4 regions of the Anaerobacillus alkaliphilus genome follow, and region 3 is predicted to be linked to each of the others. Evidence: riboswitches for the same ligand, from Rfam matches in the RefSeq annotation. Region 3 holds a riboswitch; each other region holds the start of a gene.
What was found. Region 3 has a riboswitch for cyclic di-GMP ahead of DS745_RS01430 (GGDEF domain-containing protein). Riboswitches for the same ligand answer to the same signal wherever they lie in the genome.
Positions count from the first base shown of each region.

Region 1: linked by a shared signal. The riboswitch ahead of DS745_RS12560 (amidase) and the one ahead of DS745_RS01430 (GGDEF domain-containing protein) in region 3 are both predicted to bind cyclic di-GMP.
Region 2: linked by a shared signal. The riboswitch ahead of DS745_RS09050 (DUF5667 domain-containing protein) and the one ahead of DS745_RS01430 (GGDEF domain-containing protein) in region 3 are both predicted to bind cyclic di-GMP.
Region 4: linked by a shared signal. The riboswitch ahead of DS745_RS20515 (EAL domain-containing protein) and the one ahead of DS745_RS01430 (GGDEF domain-containing protein) in region 3 are both predicted to bind cyclic di-GMP.

Region 1 is NZ_QOUX01000039.1:173,549-178,195, forward strand. It holds gene DS745_RS12550 (sensor histidine kinase) at 1-1,277, shown strand, start outside; gene DS745_RS12555 (response regulator transcription factor) at 1,258-2,019, shown strand; cyclic di-GMP riboswitch class I at 2,075-2,162, shown strand; gene DS745_RS12560 (amidase) at 2,205-3,074, shown strand; gene DS745_RS12565 (DUF4397 domain-containing protein) at 3,120-3,896, opposite strand; gene DS745_RS12570 (WG repeat-containing protein) at 4,250-4,647, shown strand, end outside.
Region 2 is NZ_QOUX01000032.1:3,178-7,824, reverse strand. It holds gene DS745_RS09065 (TFIIB-type zinc ribbon-containing protein) at 1-236, opposite strand, end outside; gene DS745_RS09060 (PspA/IM30 family protein) at 253-888, opposite strand; gene DS745_RS25505 (CPBP family glutamic-type intramembrane protease) at 1,452-1,748, shown strand; cyclic di-GMP riboswitch class I at 1,887-1,970, shown strand; gene DS745_RS09050 (DUF5667 domain-containing protein) at 2,034-3,287, shown strand; gene DS745_RS09045 (hypothetical protein) at 3,476-3,676, opposite strand; gene DS745_RS09040 (HAMP domain-containing protein) at 3,706-3,999, shown strand; gene DS745_RS09035 (methyl-accepting chemotaxis protein) at 3,978-4,647, shown strand, end outside.
Region 3 is NZ_QOUX01000001.1:275,045-279,691, forward strand. It holds gene DS745_RS01415 (HAD family hydrolase) at 1-327, opposite strand, end outside; gene DS745_RS01420 (YozQ family protein) at 454-663, shown strand; tRNA gene DS745_RS01425 (tRNA-Gln) at 775-844, shown strand; gene DS745_RS01430 (GGDEF domain-containing protein) at 1,096-2,085, opposite strand; cyclic di-GMP riboswitch class I at 2,165-2,252, opposite strand; gene DS745_RS01435 (aminopeptidase) at 2,302-3,534, opposite strand; gene DS745_RS01440 (peroxiredoxin) at 3,682-4,365, shown strand; gene DS745_RS01445 (alpha/beta hydrolase) at 4,457-4,647, shown strand, end outside.
Region 4 is NZ_QOUX01000047.1:11,993-16,639, forward strand. It holds gene DS745_RS20500 (hypothetical protein) at 1-501, shown strand, start outside; gene DS745_RS20505 (DUF4269 domain-containing protein) at 501-1,034, shown strand; gene DS745_RS20510 (stalk domain-containing protein) at 1,120-2,706, shown strand; cyclic di-GMP riboswitch class I at 2,831-2,914, shown strand; gene DS745_RS20515 (EAL domain-containing protein) at 3,024-4,647, shown strand, end outside.

The DNA.
Region 1 (4,647 bases), on a different contig from region 3:
ATGCATTAAATGAGGTAACTTCGGGAAAACTTCTCGGTTTTATTTCGATTGATATTGATATAGCAGCTGTGAAAACCATATCAGATCGCTTATATTTTTCTGAAGGTGAACAGTTTTATCTTATAAGCGGGAACAATGAGGTAGTCTATTCGTCTGATAGTGATTTAATTGGAACATTCATAGACGATCGACCTTGGCTACAGCAGATACGACAGCAAAATGAAATGAGTTTTGAATGGAAGGATGACTCGTTTGGTGGTGTTTTTGTTTATGATCAATTACCCGCCCCTTTTGAAAAGTGGATGATCGTAAAAGGAATTTCTAATGAGAGAATGTATAGCGGTGCTCAGTCAATTGCGAGAATGAATATATACATTCTATTATTCTTCTTTTTACTTAGTGCTTTTGCCACATTACTCGTTGCTATCAAGCTTATTTCTCCAATTAAAATTCTTATTGAAAATATGAAAAAGGTAGAGAAAGGTAGATTAGAAGTTGATTTTCAATCGTTAGGTAAGGACGAATTTGGGCAATTAGGCTATCATTTTAAATCCATGGTTAATCAAATCAATGAGTTAATTGTTCGGAAATACCGCTTAGAGATTGAAAACAAATCTAACCAAATTCGTGTATTACAGTCGCAAATAAACCCTCATTTTTTATATAACTCGTTACAATCAATCGGAACAATTGCTTTACGAAATAAGGTCCCGGAAATTTATACTTTAATAACCTCTTTATCTAGCATTATGAGGTATAGCATGAACATTGATGAAGATGTTGTTCCATTAACAAAAGAAGTCAATCATGTAAATGCGTATTTATCTTTGCAGAAACAACGCTTTCAGGAGAGACTGTTCTACTCAATAACTGTAGATGATGAGTTGAAGAAAATCATGGTTCCGAAGATGATTTTACAACCAGTTGTTGAGAATTACTTCAAGCATGGCTTCGAAATGAGTAACCTTACTGGAAAGATTGATATTCAGATTTTAAAAGAAAAAGAACGACTAACCATACTCATTGAAGATAATGGATTAGGGGTTACTGAAGAGCGATTAAAAGAAATTGAGCTTATGTTAACAAAAGGAATTAAACTTGCGAAAGCTGAAACAACGAGTATTGGATTACAAAATGTCTATGAGCGCCTCGAGCTCTATTATGGGGAAAAAGGATTAATGAAGGTAGGGAATCGAGAAGGCGGAGGCTTTAAGGTGACACTTGCAATACCCTTATATCGTATAGGAGTTGAGGAAGATGAAAGCAATAATCGTTGATGATGAGGTGCATGTGAGGGAAGGGATTCGACTTTTGGCCCTATGGGATATCTTTGGAATTACAGATATTTATGAAGCGGTTGATGGTGATGAGGCAATTTCTTTGATTCAAAAGCATAAACCTAGCATTATTTTTACCGATATGAAAATGCCAAACAAAGATGGGATTAGCCTATTAAAGTGGATACAAGAACAACAGTCACTTACGAGTAAGACGATTGTGATTAGCGGATATGATGATTATCAATATATGCGTAAAGCGATCACATATGGTAGTTTCGATTATATTTTAAAACCAATTGATCCTGAAATCCTTAATGAAACACTTGAAAAAGCTGTGACCCAGTTAATAGAAGAAGAGAAGAAGCGGAAGTTGTCTAATGTTAATCCTTTTAAGGAAGCTATTTTTCTAGAGGAAGAACATAGCTCTATCCATGAGATAGAAGCATTTATTCGCGATAACTATCAAAAGGAAATCAAGCTTCAAGAAATCTCTGAACGGTTCTTTTTAAGTAGGGAGTATATCTCGAGAAAATTTAAGCAAGTTTATGGCGAAACAATTTCTGATTATGTGCTGAAAATTCGAATTGAAAATGCAAAGGTTTTGCTGAAAAATCCTACGATAAAAGTGTATGAAATTTCAAGTATGATTGGGTATCAAGACGATAAATATTTTCGGAAAGTATTTAAAAAACAAACGGGAATTACCCCAACAGAATTCCGTAACCAAAACGAGAGATAAACTTCCAACTCATCTCCTAGATACATTGTTAAGCACTTGTTATATAATAAAGTTGTAATGAAAAAGGCAAACTTATTGAAAGATAAGGACGCAAAACTATGGGCCTAAGGGAAGTGAATTCCTACGGTTGCCAAGTTGCCATGTTCCTCTTAGAGGGTCTATGGCCAAATGAGAGGAGAGCTAATATGAAAAAAATAGTGGTAATGTTTATGGTCGTTTTAATGGTGGTATCAGGCATGAATGCCATTCAAGCTCAGAAGCCTTTTGTGGTAGCTACATGGCTCTGGGATACAAATGAAATTGTCACGAATGAACAAGAAGTTCTTCGCTTCCTACAAGAGAAAAATGTGACAGATCTATACTTACAAATAAATAGGCAAATTCATGTAAATACGTATCGAAGCTTTATTGAAAAGGCAACGAAACTAAATATTAAAGTCCATGCTTTAGATGGTGCACCTACTTGGGCAACTCGTAATGGCAGTAAACAATATAAGCCTTTAATAGATTGGATAAGGAATTACCAATCCCAGGCGACTGCAGATCAAAAGTTTTCAGGAATACATCTCGATGTAGAACCTTATTTATTGGCTGATTGGCAAAAAAATCAGAAGAATACGGTTGAATTTTATCAGCAGTTTGTCATTGACTTTCGATCATTAGCAAATGACTTGAAGATTGAGTATGCTTTAGATATTCCATTCTGGTTTGATGAAATCAACTATCGTAATAAATTTGGAACAGGCCTCTTAAGTGAATGGTTAATTAATCAAACTGACACGGTAACAATAATGGCATACCGCAACTTTGCTGAAGGACCAAATGGAATTATAGATCTTGTAAAAACAGAGGTTGCTTACGCTGAGACAAAGGGAAAGAAAGTTATTATCGCTGTTGAAACAGAACCTTCAAGTGAAGGGACACATATTAGCTTCTCTAGCCTATCAGTGTTAGATCAAGAGCTTCAAAAGGTAATTAATCATTACGAAAAGAATACAAGTTATGCTGGTACGGCGATACATCACTATGCTAGCTGGAAAACACTAATAGAATAAATAATAAAAACTGCTCAGTAACACTCTGAGCAGTTTTATTATTTATTACGGTTGTAAAATCATTGCCTCTAAACGAGGTGTCCCATCTACAATGCCAATTGCTGTTATTGTATAGGCTTCGCCTGCTTTTAGATTTGTATCGCGCAAAGTTAACACAACATTATCAGTTCCAGCTGCTCGAACTTCAAGAGTAACACTACCTGGATCTACTTCAAGGTAATTTGCGATTTGTCCAAAGGATACATTGCTAAATAAAACATCGCCGCCTGCTATAGCAATATCTACAGCTGGAGCATTTGGAGATAAATGCCAAAAACGTACTTTTGACTTGTTTCTTGGGTTTCTTGTTGTATCAACAACCGGAACTAAACGAAGGTTTGCTAATCTACCTGCGGCTGCCACTGTATAGTTACGACCTGATTGTACCTCTACAGTTTCGGTCAAGACTGGATTTGTTGTTTGTCCAGCAGGGTAAATATCAATTCTGTAAGAGCCTGCGGGCACTTCTAAATAAGGACTAATTTGGTAATAAGTAATATTCTCTAACGTCTTCTCACCATTAACATAAACATCAACCTTTGGAGCGTCAGGTGACACATGAAGCACACGGACTTTGGCTGGTGCTCGCCATTCAGGTTGTACCCCATAAGAATTTCGGACATCAACAGGTTGCATTTGGCAAAGCTGTTGCATGCACATAAAGTGCATTTGATAATAATAGATATGTCTTTGTGGATCTAAATACTTGTAATAATTAGCAAGTAAGTCATACATAGCTGCATCTTGAGCTACCTTTTGATATTGTGGGTAAAAATGGTACATGTTTTTCCCTCTCCCTTCGTTCATACACACACAACAATAATGTATGCGGAAGGGGAAATATTAGGACTTTGTCTAGATTTATTTTTTTAAGCCTCGTCTAAAAACAAAGCCTCCAATTCATCTAAATACATCGTTAATTCATAGGAGTCTTCTTTAGCGTCTTCCAGCATACTGTTAATCGAACTAATATATTCATGTAAACTCATAAACTTCATCCCCTTAAGTTTGTTATTACTATTATTGTTACCAAAATGACAAACTATTAAACTAGTAATAATATTTATTTTTCAAATAGGTACCACCCTAAGAAAAGTTCCATACAATAAAGAAAAAAGACGTGTGGGAGTTTTACTATGGCTACTAACTTTTTATATGCTGCTTCCTTGAAAACAGCAAATGGAACGAAATGGGGATATATTAACGAAAAAGGTGAATTTGAAATTCAGCCTGAGTTTAATTTTGCTCTTGATTTTCAGAAAAATGGATTAGCTACAGTTGAAAAAGATGGAAAATATGGTTGTATTGATAAGTATGGTATTATAAGAATCCCTTTCCTTTTTGAGTCAACAATTGAATTTTCTGAGGGAAGAGCTGCTGTAGTCTATGCTGGCGGTTTTCATGTCATCGATGAGCAAGGAACTATCCTTACCAAAAAGCCTTACAATTATATAGGAATGTTTTACGATGGTAGAGCGCTTGTTTCGGATCAAGATAAAGAAAGTAGTTTTCGTTATGGATACTTAAATACACA
Region 2 (4,647 bases), on a different contig from region 3:
GCTCCGCAGAAGCAACAAGTTGTTGCCACGGTGTCAGCATCACTTAACACAACCGCCCCGCAGTTGTTACATTGATACTCAACCGTTTCCCCTTCTGCAAACTCATGGGTTATAAACTCTTTTGGGTATTCCTCTATATTATCCTGTCTGCCACAGCTATCACAAGCAAGGTTCCCCGTCTCGCTACTAAACTTCATATCATTCCCACAGTCTGGGCACTTATAATGAATAAGCATTTTTCCACCTCCCTAACTACTTGCCGTTTAACTTTTTCTTTAACGCTTCTAGTTCATTGTCAACGCTAGAGCTATCCTTTTGAGTATATTCCTCTAGTAGGCGGTCTAGCTCATTGTCTGGTGAATTTAGTTCGGCCAGAGCTTCTGCTTCAAACAACGTACGTTCCGCTTTTTCCTCCAACTCAGAACCTCGATTTATCTTCTGTTGGACTTTTGCTGCAGAAAGCTTGCCCTTCAACTCTATTTGACGAGTTTCTAACTCTTGAATATCTGATTGAAACTTTTCATGGATCTCCCGTAGCTTTTTCGCATTGGCGGCCGCTTGTTCATACACTTGCTTCAACTCAGCTTCCTTTACGGCAACCTGTGCTTTTCTATCTAAGAACTGCCTTGCATCCGCTTCATTTCCCATTTCTAACGAGCGTACTGCATAACGCTCGAATTTATTGATCTCTGCCAAACACTCATCGAGCTGCCGTCTTGCTCGCTGCTCTGTTGCCATCATTGTTGCCGCTTCAGCCTTAGCAGTTCCTAGCTGACTGCGTAGTTCACGCAAATACTGGTTAAGCATTTTCTCAGGATCTTCAGCCTTATCGATCGCTGCATTCATATTACTCGCCATAATATCTCGAAATCTTTTTAGTAAACTCATGTCAGACTCCCTCCACTCTACCTAATATTCCCATTATTCATTATAAATGTAATACTACTTTTACGAAATAGGTCAGGAAAAGTTTCAGGGAGTTTGTCGCTCTGCATACCCCATGCTGTATTTTTGTCGGTTTGGACTGTAAATATTTTTTTTCGACTGTAAAATGCTCGTTTTGGACTGTAAATTTTTATTTTGGACTGTAAACTAATCGTTTCGGACTGTAAATTAATTTTTTCTAAAAAAAATTGTATAACTAGAGTTTAATAGTTTCATAACCTGGCAATACTATGACTAGAAACTTAAAAAGGAGCGTGTTTAACAAATGAGTTTACAAGAATACATTGAAACGATTAACGAAATGTTAGAGAACGCCAAACAAGAAGCATTAGACAAGCAATAATTACGATACGTACTCGGTTTTATATTTGATATAAAAATAAGGCTGACACACGGGACTCCCCCTTCCACGTGTATCAGCCTTATTTTTTCTATGTAGTAAAATATCACCTTATGGTATAATTTACCTATTAAAAGGAGGTGAGTCATATTTCTAAGAAAAATAGATTTCTTGTTCTACTGGGTTACTATTAGATGCTGGTGGAAATTTACCTAGATGGCTCAACATTACCTACTCTACAGTCTTCTTCGTATTAAGCCACCCGCTTATGTGGGGCGTCTTCTCCATCGCCAACAAATCAACTCATATGTATATCTCACTTTTCCTAATGGGCGTGGTTTGGTCACTTATTCGCTACAAGACAAGAAGCTTGAGATGGTCCCTTTACTCACATATGCTTGTCGATGTAGGGAATTTATCAGTATTTATGTTTTTAAACTTGTACATTCCTCCTGGTATGTAAATTTCCATTCGACAAATTTCGGGTGGTGACAGGCACCGGTAGACAAAAGTACTAGGTGTAATTAAGTAAAAAAGTGCATGATTTCCCTAATTGCCTAACGTATAATTAAGATAATGGTGAACAAACATTTAGTTCTCAATTTGAAAAAGGCAAATCTATTGAAAAATAGAGACGCAAAGTCACAGGCCTACGGTACATTACTATGGTGGCTGGACCGCTGAAGAATGGTGAATGGTCCCCAGTTCATTCCGACTTCTTCCAAAAAACATCTTGGAGGGATTTTTTATGTCAAAGTTTTTTAGGACAAGTATTATTGCAACAGCTCTCATTTTCAGTTTAGGTACATTGCAAGTAGCAGCTGACAATGATCAAGAAACGATCGAAGAAGAAGTTGTTGTAGAGACTGATGTTCAAACAGAGGAAGTTGAAGAAGAGACAGCAACCGAAGAAACAGCAGAAGTTAGTGAAGATTTAAAAACTGACGAAACCGAAGCTGAAACAACAGCTGAAGAGGAAATCATTGCTGATACCCCAAAGCTTCTACCAGGAGATTTTCTATACTTTATAAAAAGTTTAATGGAAAATGTTCAACTCGCTTTAACGTTTGATACGGAAAAAGAGGCGGAGTTACTTGCTTCTTTTGCAGAAGAACGAATTAGAGAAGCTACAGCATTACTTAAATTAGGCGAGGAAGACCGTGCCAATGAAATCATACAAAAAGCAATTGAACAACAAGAGCTTGCACTAGCAAAGTATAAACAGTTACAAGCAGTTGCTGAAGAAGACACGGAAATAGCTGAAAGTGAAATTACTGATGGTACTGTATCCGAAGATCAAGAAGAAACGGCTCTTGATCCAGAAACAACACTAGCCGCAAACATCGTTGCCTTAACTGCCGCGTTAGAAAAAGTTGGTAATGACCGTGCGAGACAGGCTCTTGAGAGAAATATTGCAAGAGCATTAGAGAAAGACAAACGCCAGCAGGTTAAAACAGTTGTAGAAGATACGGAAGTGGATAATAATGAAACTGATGAAGTCCCTGTAACATCTGATGAAGTAGTTACTACTGCATTACTTACTACTCAAAATAACGTCCAGAAAGTTGGTTCAAATGGGACTCAAAAGCAGAATGTCGGTCTAGAAAAGGTGGCAACAAACAAACCTGCTGTAGCTAATAAGCAAGCGGATATAGAGAACAAAGCTGAGCCCAACACCAATAAACCAAATAAGGCCATCGTTCAGAAAGAAGCTTCAAAACCTGCTGTAGTCTCTAACCAAGTTGAAACGAAAAATATTGCGTCAGCTAACAAGGATGCAAACGATAACAAACAAAATAAGACTAACAGTAAAGCTGATAATAGCAAACCTGCTAACTCAACTAAACAAGCAGAAATTGAAGAAAGCAAGTTTGATAGTATAACTGAAGAAAAAACAGTTGAAGTAGAAAAAACTGCTCTTCCTAAAACTAATAATGGAAAATCTGAAAAGAAAAACGAGAACAAAAATGAAAATGAAAATAACCCTGGTAAAGGTAAATAGGAATAAACATAACTCCCTCATTTCGAGGGGAGTTATGTTTATTTTCTTATTAAAGTAAAATTCCACTTTTATCCACTAATGTTACAGAACAGTGTATTCAGCTAATACTCTAAACAGTTTTAAGCCTTGTACCGATATTATTGTAGAATAAAGTAGGTAATGGTTGTTCTGGCTATCACTCATAAAAATTATCTTATTGTAAAGTGAAGCTGATTCCCTTGATAAGTGCGAACTTGTTCACTAGTCTCTGTTATTCTTATTGTTAATACATTTCCTCGCTCACGCATTAGTTTTGAAATCTCATCTACTTTATTTTGCTTTTTATAGGAAATAGAAAGCTCAGCAATCTCTTGATATTCCTTTGCTAAATTTACTAGTTCTTCAACCATAAGTATGGACTTTTCAGTGTTGTTGTTATATAAAAAACAAGGATGAAATTGGTGATTTAGCCCTTTCCTTCAATAAAATGAGATTAAGTTTAAGAGAATTAATTAATGATGTTAGTAAAACTTCAGAACACGTCGCTGCATCTGCTGAAGAGTTAATGGCAAGTGCTGAACATACTACTTCTGCTGCCAACCAAGTTGCAACAGCTATTCAGGAAGTTGCAAGTGGCTCTGAAATCCAAGGTAGTAATACTATAGAGTCCGCCAATGCGGTTAGTCAACTAGCAATAGAATCCAATGAGTGGTGGAAACCACTAATGTTGTAGCAGAAACCGTAGAGGAAACAACCGTACAGGCCAATGAAGGAAATGAACTCTTGCAGCAAGTCATGAAGCAGATGGAGTCAATCTATCAATCTGCAAGTGAAACTAGTGGAGTTATTAATGATTTAGATCATAACTCAAAAGAGATTAATGAGTTTGTAGCTGTAATAACTAGTATTGCTGATCAAACGAATCTTTTAGCTTTAAATGCTGCTATCGAAGCTGCCCGAGCTGGTGAGCATGGAAGAGGGTTTTCAATAGTCGCTGATGAGGTCAGAAAACTAGCTGAACAATCTAAAAAATCTGCTAGCAAGATTGCTAATTTAATTGAAATCGTTCAAGCAGGAACTTCACGTGCTGTCCAAGTAATGAATAATGGCGCAAATGAAGTCCATAAAGGATTAACCCTAGTAAAAGAAACAGGACAAATCTTCCATATGATACTAGAGTCGGTTGAAGGTGTAAATTCTGAAATTCAAGAGGTGTCTGCGATTAGTGAAGAAATGGCTGCAAGTGTCGAACAAGTCAATGCAACCCTTGAGGAAGTCGCATCAATTTCACAAAAAGCTGCAATAAGTACATCTGAAGTAGCTGCTTCATCTGAGGAACAATTAGCCACTATGGAGGAAGTATCCTTATCTTCGACATCGT
Region 3 (4,647 bases):
ATAGTATCCATCTTTACTATGTTGTTCTAATCGTTGTAAAACAGTTTCACTTAATTTTTGACTCATTTCCCCACCTAATAAAGAGAAGAAATGGTGAATTTCATTTTTAGATGATTGACCGAAAGATGAGATATAAGATCTCATGGAATATTCCTTCATTTTTTGTTCAGGATAAAGTTTGCACTTGTATGCTACATACACTGGCAGGATTTTCGAGAGGAAGCGGCGATATCTGCCACTGTGCTGTTTTTTCAAATGCTTCATCATTAATGGAAACGTCTCTTCTGGAAATAATGTACCGTCAAAATCAAAAATGGCTACCTTCACTGATTAGCTTCCTTTCTAAATGTTATTTATTGTAATTGTATGATTTTGTTAATTGGTTTTGCAAGCTTAATTTTTAGATAGGAGAAACAAAGGCGGGCATACTACGAAAAAGGAGGTGTGTTTGTAATGGGAAAAAAGGATAATAAAAGTGTAAGTGCACAAGTTGCAGAAAATTCATATGATCCTTCAGATTATCATAGTAATAAAGATGTAGATAAGGGCCTAGCCATTACTCATGAACAAGTAAGTGATATGTATGTGGAAGGTACGATTGATGGTGAGATTGACAATTATGATGAAAAGCTGAAAGAGTTTCCTCGTCGTTCTGGAGAGTAGAGCACTCCCATATAAAATGCGAGCTTGGGGCGGCCCAGGCTCGTTTTATGTTGTAAGACAATAACTCGTGTATAAGTTTTTATCTTTCTGTAAAAGCTATAATTGTTTCATGAGTGCGTAGCTCAACGGTAGAGCAACTAGCTTGCCTAGTATTTAGCTGGTTCAATTCCAGCCGCACTCCTAGCCGTTCCCCATGAAGAAAAGAAAGGAGTTAGAGAAGGATTTTTATCTATTCTCTAACTCCTTTCTTTTTAGTTGGCTCTTTTCGTAAACATTTTTGCTTTTTTACCCTAAAAGGTGAAGATATCAGCCAATTAATTATGTAAGAAAAGAGCAATACTGACTTAATTAATTGTGCATTCTTAGTATTTTGTGTAAAATTCCGGCATTTGGGATTTTTACGAAAGCAACTAACTTTGCAAAAACAGCCTTTTAGTTAGAAAAAATTTTGTTGCGTCCCAAGTCTTTTGCTTTGTACAATAATTGATCTGCCTCGCTAAGGATTTCAACTAATTCATAATTATATTCGCTAGCTTCAACAATTCCTCCGCTTATCGTAATGGACAGGGTGCTGCCTTTGACATTAAACGAATGTAATTCAATCTTAGTACGAATATGTTCAAATATTTCAAAAGCATTATCCTTGGGTATCCCTTTTAGGATTAGCAGAAATTCTTCTCCACCCCAGCGTACTACATAGGAGTCTTTAGGTATTGTTTCTTTTATAATTGAGGCCGTTGTCTTTAAGATCATATCACCGGATAAGTGACCGTAACGATCGTTCAATTGCTTAAAATTATCTAGATCACAAAAAGCAATAGATAAAGGGAGAGAACCTTGTTTTGCTTTGGTAATTTCCTCTAAAAGGGCAGCTTCTCCTCCATTACGATTTAAAACCTCTGTAAGATAATCTATTTTAGAATTTCCAATGGTTTCTTTTAAACGTTCCTGATAAAAGAGAACACTGTACCCTAAGGCAAAGTAGGTAAGTGAATAAACTCCGCCTTGAATCATTTGTAAAAAGGTAACAGTAGACATTGAATAAATGTTAACGAACGTTAGTATGGATGCAGACAGTGCTAAAATAAACAAAGACCGATTATAAAATGACTGAGCTAGGATAGCAACCGACGAGATTACCGGTAAATAATACATCGGGTAAAACGGACTTTCTACGTTACCAGAAAAGTAAATAATGAAGAAAGCAACTAACAGCTGTGTCATATGAATGATGAATGGATACCGTTTTATGTACTTAATTGTGACTAGGTTGAAGATAGAAAGGAATATAAAAAGACCTAAAAGCCACGACCCGTTGCTCGTTCCCCAAAAGTACAAGACAACCCAAAAATATAGATTGCTTTGGAGTACAGCCAGGATTGTCATAACGATTTTCTCTTTTTTATCAATTGATGTAGTCATAATATCACCTCAATAAAAAAACATAAGACTTATTCGTGCCGAATAAGTCTTATGTTGAGCACAATCATTTCCAACATCATTCGGTAACCTAGCTATCATAGTTTTAAAAAACATTAGACCTATGGCTTTGCGTCCTAGACTTTCGTACTAGTTTGCCTTTATCAAATTATTACTATTTTACCATGAATAAGGAACTACTACAAATGATTTATTCTATTAAAACGCCCAGTTTCCATTTCTAAATAAAGGCTCACGTTCGCCGTCTTTGGTAACACCGTCTATGTTCATTTCACTTGAACCGATCATGAAGTCAACGTGAGTGATACTTGTGTTTACACAGTGCTGCTCAAGCTCTTCCTTGGACATTGTCTTCCCGCCTTCAAGGTTAAAAGAGTATGCATTTCCAATTGCTAAATGGCTTGAGGCATTTTCATCGAACAAGGTATTATAAAAAATAATGTTCGAGTTTGAAATAGGAGAGTCATGAGGAACAAGTGCTACTTCTCCTAAGTAATGAGAACCCTCATCTGTTTCGACTAAACGTTTTAATGTTTCATAGCCTTCTTCTGCTGTAAAATCAACAATTCTTCCGTTTTCAAAGGTTATGCTAAAGTTATTGATCACGTTGCCACTATAGTTTAATGGTTTCGTACTTTGTACAACTCCATGGACACCATCTCTTTTTGGAAGCGTAAATACTTCTTCAGTAGGCATGTTCGCGACAAAGTTAACCCCATTTTCGTTATTGCCACCGCCACCAACCCATAGGTGCTTTTCAGGAAGTTCAATTGTTAAATCGGTTCCAGGAGCCTGGTAGTGTAGCTTTGCATACTTCTTCTCATTTAAGTACTCAACTTTATTTAAAAGTTTACTATTATGTTCACGCCATGCTGCGACTGGGTCTTCTAAGTCTGCACGTGTAGCCATTAAGATAGCTTCCCATAGTTTTGCCATGCTTTCTTCTTCTGTTGTATTTGGAAACACCTTCTGGGCCCACTCTTTAGATGGAGCCGCAATGACGCACCAGCTGACTTTATCAGCTTGAACATAGTTGCGATATTTTTCAAGTGCTACTCCTCTAGCTTTATTGGCATTTGAAATTCTTTCAGGATCGACCCCTTTTAGTAGGTCTGGGTTTGCTGCAACAATACTCATAAATGCGGCACCGTTTTCAGCCAATTCTTCAAACCCTTTTGCTTTCCACGCCGGGAACTCCAAGAAAGCTTCGTCAGGGGCTAACGTATACTTTAATAGCGTAAGTTCTTCATCATTCCACTCAATGACGACATCTTTTGCTCCAGCTTCATAAGCTTTTTTAGCTACTAGACGGACAAATTCCATGTTGTTCGTCGGTGCGTTAATTACTAATGTTTGTCCTTGTTGAATGTTAATACCAACTCGTACTGCAATATCAGCATATTTTTCTAAGTTTTGTTCAAATGTACTCACAATCATTGCTCCCTTACGTATGTATTTTAAAGGTATTCAACCTCTATTAGTATCTTACCAAAAGAGGGGTGTAGAGGAAACGTTTTTCAATTCACCCCTCTCGTTATAGGCGCATATCATAGTTGTGACTGAGAGGAGTTGTGGGAGATGAACGAAAAGGAAAACTGCCTTCCCTTAATTGGAGAAAGATTTCCGGAAGTGGAAGTAAGAACAACCTTAGGGAAAAAGAAACTTCCTAATGATTATGAAGGGAAGTGGTTTGTACTGTTTTCACATCCAGGAGATTTCACGCCTGTTTGCACAACCGAATTTATCGAGATCCAAAGAAAAAGCGACGAATTTAAAGCTCTAAATACAGAATTGATAGGCTTGTCTATCGATGGTGTGTTTTCTCATATGAAATGGATTGAATGGATTCGTGATCATTTCCATGTAACAATTGAATTCCCGATTATTGCAGATGAATTAGGTCAACTAGCGAAAAGGTTAGGGATGATTTCCCCAACAGTTGGTCCGTTAACTGTTCGCACTGTTTTTATTATTGACCCCAAGGGACGTATTCGGCTTATGATGCACTACCCACCAGAGGTAGGCAGAAATAGCGATGAACTAATTAGGGTCATACATGCACTTCAAGCCGCTACAGAACATAAAGTGGCGACACCAGCCAATTGGCCGAATAATGAGTACCTTGGTTCTCAAGTAATGGTTCCACCTCCTAGTAACTTTTATAGTGTTCAAAAAAGGTTGGAGGATGCAAAGTTAGGTAACCATCATTGTTTAGATTGGTGGTTCTGTTATAAATCATTAGAAAACAACGAGTCTGGTTGATGTAACCAACTCGTTGTTTTTGTTATTGTCATTGTTTTGGTGTTTTTTGAGAATACATAGGGAAACTATTTATTGGAAGGAGGCGTCAGTTTTGAAAATTTTTAAAAAGATAGTATCCATAATTGCAGCTTTAGTACTGATATTTACGAGTTATGTAATTGTTTCTGTCCATTATTGGTCAATTCGAGATGAAGGAAGACTGCCAGTAAAGACTGCCGTTATTCTCCATGCAGTCAATAATAACCTAATTACAACAGATATGAAGCCACCCAAATTCTTAAC
Region 4 (4,647 bases), on a different contig from region 3:
GCAAGTGTACTTGGAATTTACATTACCAAACAATCAAAAGTAGAGGATACACTTTCAACGCTTGAAAGAACCACCCTTATAGATTATGTAAAAGGCCAGGAAGCTGTGAAGTACCAGCTAGACAAAGCAATTAGGGGAGAAGAAGTGGCTATAGAAGAACTAATAATGGCAGTGTCCGTTAACTATCACCTCATTCAACTTGAAAGGCAAAGGGGCATTTCGATTCCTGCGAATATCAGTCTTTTTCATATCTCCTTACATGGATATCTCTATCAAATGATGAGAGAAATTAATGAGGGACAGGATCAAGGTCTTATGTTTGAAGAACTTTCGGTCCTTGTAGATATGCTTCAGGCTTATGAAGATGCGCAAGGTTTTACCTATGCCGATAGCACGCAAGAAATCAGCGAGAAATTAGTGAAGGCCGACGAGGAAGTTTTAACTTCATTTATCTTTAGTGAGAGGAATCCAATTTTTCATAGCAAGAGGGGTGGGTACTAATGTTTACATCAATTGACTATTTAAAATTGGGCAATGAGCGGCAACGAAGAGCGTACGATGCGATCCAAAAGGTAGGGATCATGGATAATCTCGCTATTTACACCCCGATCCTATGTGGAACTTTACCGATTGGAATTGATGTAGATGGTTCTGATCTAGACATCATTATGGAAGTTCATAATTTCAGTAGATTTAGAGAGCAAGTGAAAGATTTATACAGTCACCTCGATAATTATCGACTAAAGGAAGTAATAATTAGAGATGTACCCGTCGTAAAAGCCAATTTTTTATTTGAGGGATATGAGTTTGAATTGTTTGGTCAACCGCAGCCTGTTTTCGAACAAAACGCTTACCTTCATATGATAATTGAAGACCAACTAATAAAATGCATCCCTACCTTGAGAGATCAAGTTATCAGCTTGAAACAGCGGGGATATAAAACTGAGCCAGCTTTTTGTAAAGTATTAGGTTTAGATGAAAGTGATCCTTATCTATCTCTGATCAATTACGGTAGGAATATCTGTTTGATTTAAAAGGTAACTATTCCCAGTCGGCAATAAAGTCTATTTTACAAGTATTGTTAATGATAAAATACTTGTAAGCATGGGAGGGTTACAGATGAAAAAATACATACTAGTGCTAATAATGGTCGTAGTTTCTATTATTGGACAAGGAGCAGAAGTCTCAGCAAATGATCAAACGCTGTCTTTTCCAGATCCTAACTTAGAAAGAGCTATTAGGATTCAACTAAAAATGCCGGAAGGACCGATTACTAAGGAGGACGTAGAGAAAGTTACTGAACTAAACATTGAAGGTAGCACCGATACGCTAGAAGGAATTCAGCATTTACAAAATGTAAAGACATTAATCATAAACCATTCGATCTCTCAAGAGGATCTTAAATTAGTGGTTGGTTTAAAAAAGATAAACCATCTATCTATAGATACTAGAAGGATCAGTGATTTGCAGCTCTTACATGAGCTTCCGAAACTACAAAAACTGTCAATTTATGGATCTGAGGTACGTGACTTAGCACCAGTTCTAAATCTATCGGGAATAGAGTCATTAACGTTAGCAGCCATTCCTTTAAGTGACTTAGGTTTTCTAGTACAGATGGATTTGAGGGAATTAGTTTTAGTTGGAAACGGGCTAGAAGATCTAAAGGGTATTGAACAATTAGCCTCATTAGAAGGAGTTTCAATATGGCATAACCCAATAAAGGATTTTACTCCGTTAGAAGAGCTTCCAAATTTACAACAATTGTTACTGTATGATTACGAATTAAGAGGTAATCTTGATTTAAACCAAATTAGTAAACTAACAACATTAAGAAGTCTTAGTTTGGTTTTCATGGGCATTAAAGATATACGTCCACTTGCTTCTCTTGTTCATTTAGAAGAGTTAGATGTGAGTCAAAATAGTATAAGAAACTTATCACCGTTAGCGTCATTGACAAACCTTAAAAATCTAAATCTATCAAGTAACTTTATTCAGGATATCAACGATTTGCGATTGTTAAGAGAACTCACGGTTCTTGATATATCGTCGAATTCAATTTCGAACATCACTGTTTTGAAGGAACTTCAAGAATTACAATACTTGAAGTTTAGTTACAATCGCGTAGAGAGTATTGATCCATTAAAATATCTATTAAACTTGGAAACTATTTATGCAGACAGTAATAATATTCGTATTCTGACGCCATTAAATACGCTTCCAAGCCTGAAAACTGTATTTATCTTTAATAATCCTCTCTCTGGTAAAGAAACCGTAGAGATGATTAAGCGTCTACAGCAAAATGGTGTTGCTTTTTGGCATTCCAAAATTTATCTTCAAACGGAAATGATGTTTTGGCTTAATCAACCCAGTTGGTTACTAAACGGGAAAAATGCTGTTTTAGATCATCCACCATATCTAAAAAATAACCGTACGCTTGTCCCGATTAGGGTAATTAGTGAAGCTTTTGGAGCACATGTTCATTGGGATCCAAATGCAAAAACAGTGACGATAAAAAATGGTGGTAACACGATCGTATTAACTGTTAATGACCAACACGTACTGGTCAACGGTCAAAAGAGGTTAATCGATGTTGCACCAGAAATTAATAATGGTCGGACTTTTGTTCCAATTCGTTTTGTTTCCGAACAGTTCGGTGCCAAGGTCAACTATCAAGCCTCATCTCGAAGTATTATCATTGAAAAATAACTACTTCCGAATTTATTAATTTGAACTTGTACGAGAGGCTAGATTAATATAAAATATTGGTAATATTAAGATATTCATGGTAAAGTATTGGTAGGTCTATTTTACTAAATTTCTAATTAAATAAGAAACGTTCGGGCAAACCAACAGAAATGTTGGGACGCAAAACTATAGGGGCTACAACATTATGTTACGCCAGCCAGGTGCCGTTTTAGGAAAAACATCCTGACGGGTGTTTTTTTTGTTTTTAACGACATTCAATTTATTGATGCTTGAGTTAAACTTTGATCTTATTAATAGATGAAAGGAATTGTACGTAAATGAAAACACTCGATAAACAGGTACTAAATTCGCAGAATAACATATTAAAACAAATTGCAACGGGTAACGAATTAACAGTAATCCTAAAGAGTCTTGCTTTAGAAATAGAAACATTGATCACCGGTACTATTTGTTCAATCCTTCTTTACAACGAGCAAAATCAAACGTTGGAAAAAGGTGTTGGACCAAGCTTAGCTGATGCATATAATCAAGCGTTAGCTGGTACAAAGATTGGACCAGGAGTCGGATCATGTGGAACAGCTGCGTTTTTCATGGAAACAGTGATTGTTAAGGACATTGAAACCGATGACCGGTGGAAAAACTACAAATCGCTTGCGCTTTCCTATGGGTTAAAGGCTTGCTGGTCAAAACCGATCATTTCCTCTGAAGAAACCGTTCTGGGAACTTTTGCTCTCTATTACCGTGAAACCCGTGAACCGCTGAAAGACGAATTAGAACTATTAGAAGTGTTTGCTCACTTAGCTTCTATTGCTATTGAACAACGAAATACAGATAAGAAACTCTATGAAAGCGAAAAGAAATACCGACTGTTAGCTGAAAATGTATCAGACTTCGTGGGGATTATTGATCAGAAGGGCATTTTTGAGTATGCCTCATCTTCACATGAGAAGTATTTAGGATATACGTTGCGAGAGCTGATAGGCAAATCGATATTGGACTTTGTTCATCCCGATGATCTTCGTATTGTGAAAAGAAATTTGAAAAAGGTTCTTGAAAATCTTCAAGTAATAACCATTACTTCTCGCTTTTTACATAAACACGGCCACTGGGTGTATCTTCAAGGAAACTGTAACCCGATCATTGAAGAAGATAAGGTATGTCGTTTTGTTTATATGGCACGCGACATAACCGCACAGAAAACTGCCGAACAAGAACTTAACAAAGTACTAGTAGAGTTGGAGTCAACCCGACAAAAGTTTCATTCGTTATACCAAAATTCTTTAGATGCAATCTTTGAACTAGATCACAACGGTAAGCTTTTTAGTGTAAATCCAGCAGCGGAAACATTAACAGGGTATAGCAAAGAGGAGCTCTTAAGAATTAATAGTACAACGTTCATTGATGCCAATTCTTATCAAGAACTAGATCAAATTTTTACAGCAGTGAAACAAGGGAATGGACAACGAGTTGAAGGTGTGATTAATCATAAAGGTGGACATCAAGTGATCGTTGATATCAATATCGTTCCGATCTTTAAACACAATACTTCCGTTAGTGTGATGGCTTTCGTTAAAGATATTACAGACAAGAGAAAAGCTGAGAATGAAATCAAAGAGTTAGCCTATAAAGATCAATTAACAGGACTACCAAATCGTTATTTGTTCAGTTTGAAGCTTGAAGAGGCGATAAAAAGAGCGAGCGAGACGAAGTCGACATTAGGAGTCTTGTTTATTGATTTTGATAATTTCAAAACGATTAACGATACCCTAGGCCATCATGTTGGTGATTTATTGCTTCAAAGAGTTGTCTCGATTATGAGTTCCTGTTTGAGTGAAGGTGATGTCATCTCTCGGCAGGGCGGAGATGAGTTTTTATTACTTATCGAGAATACTAGTATTGAAGACTTATGTAGCGTTTCCGAACGGATTATTCAAAAACTAA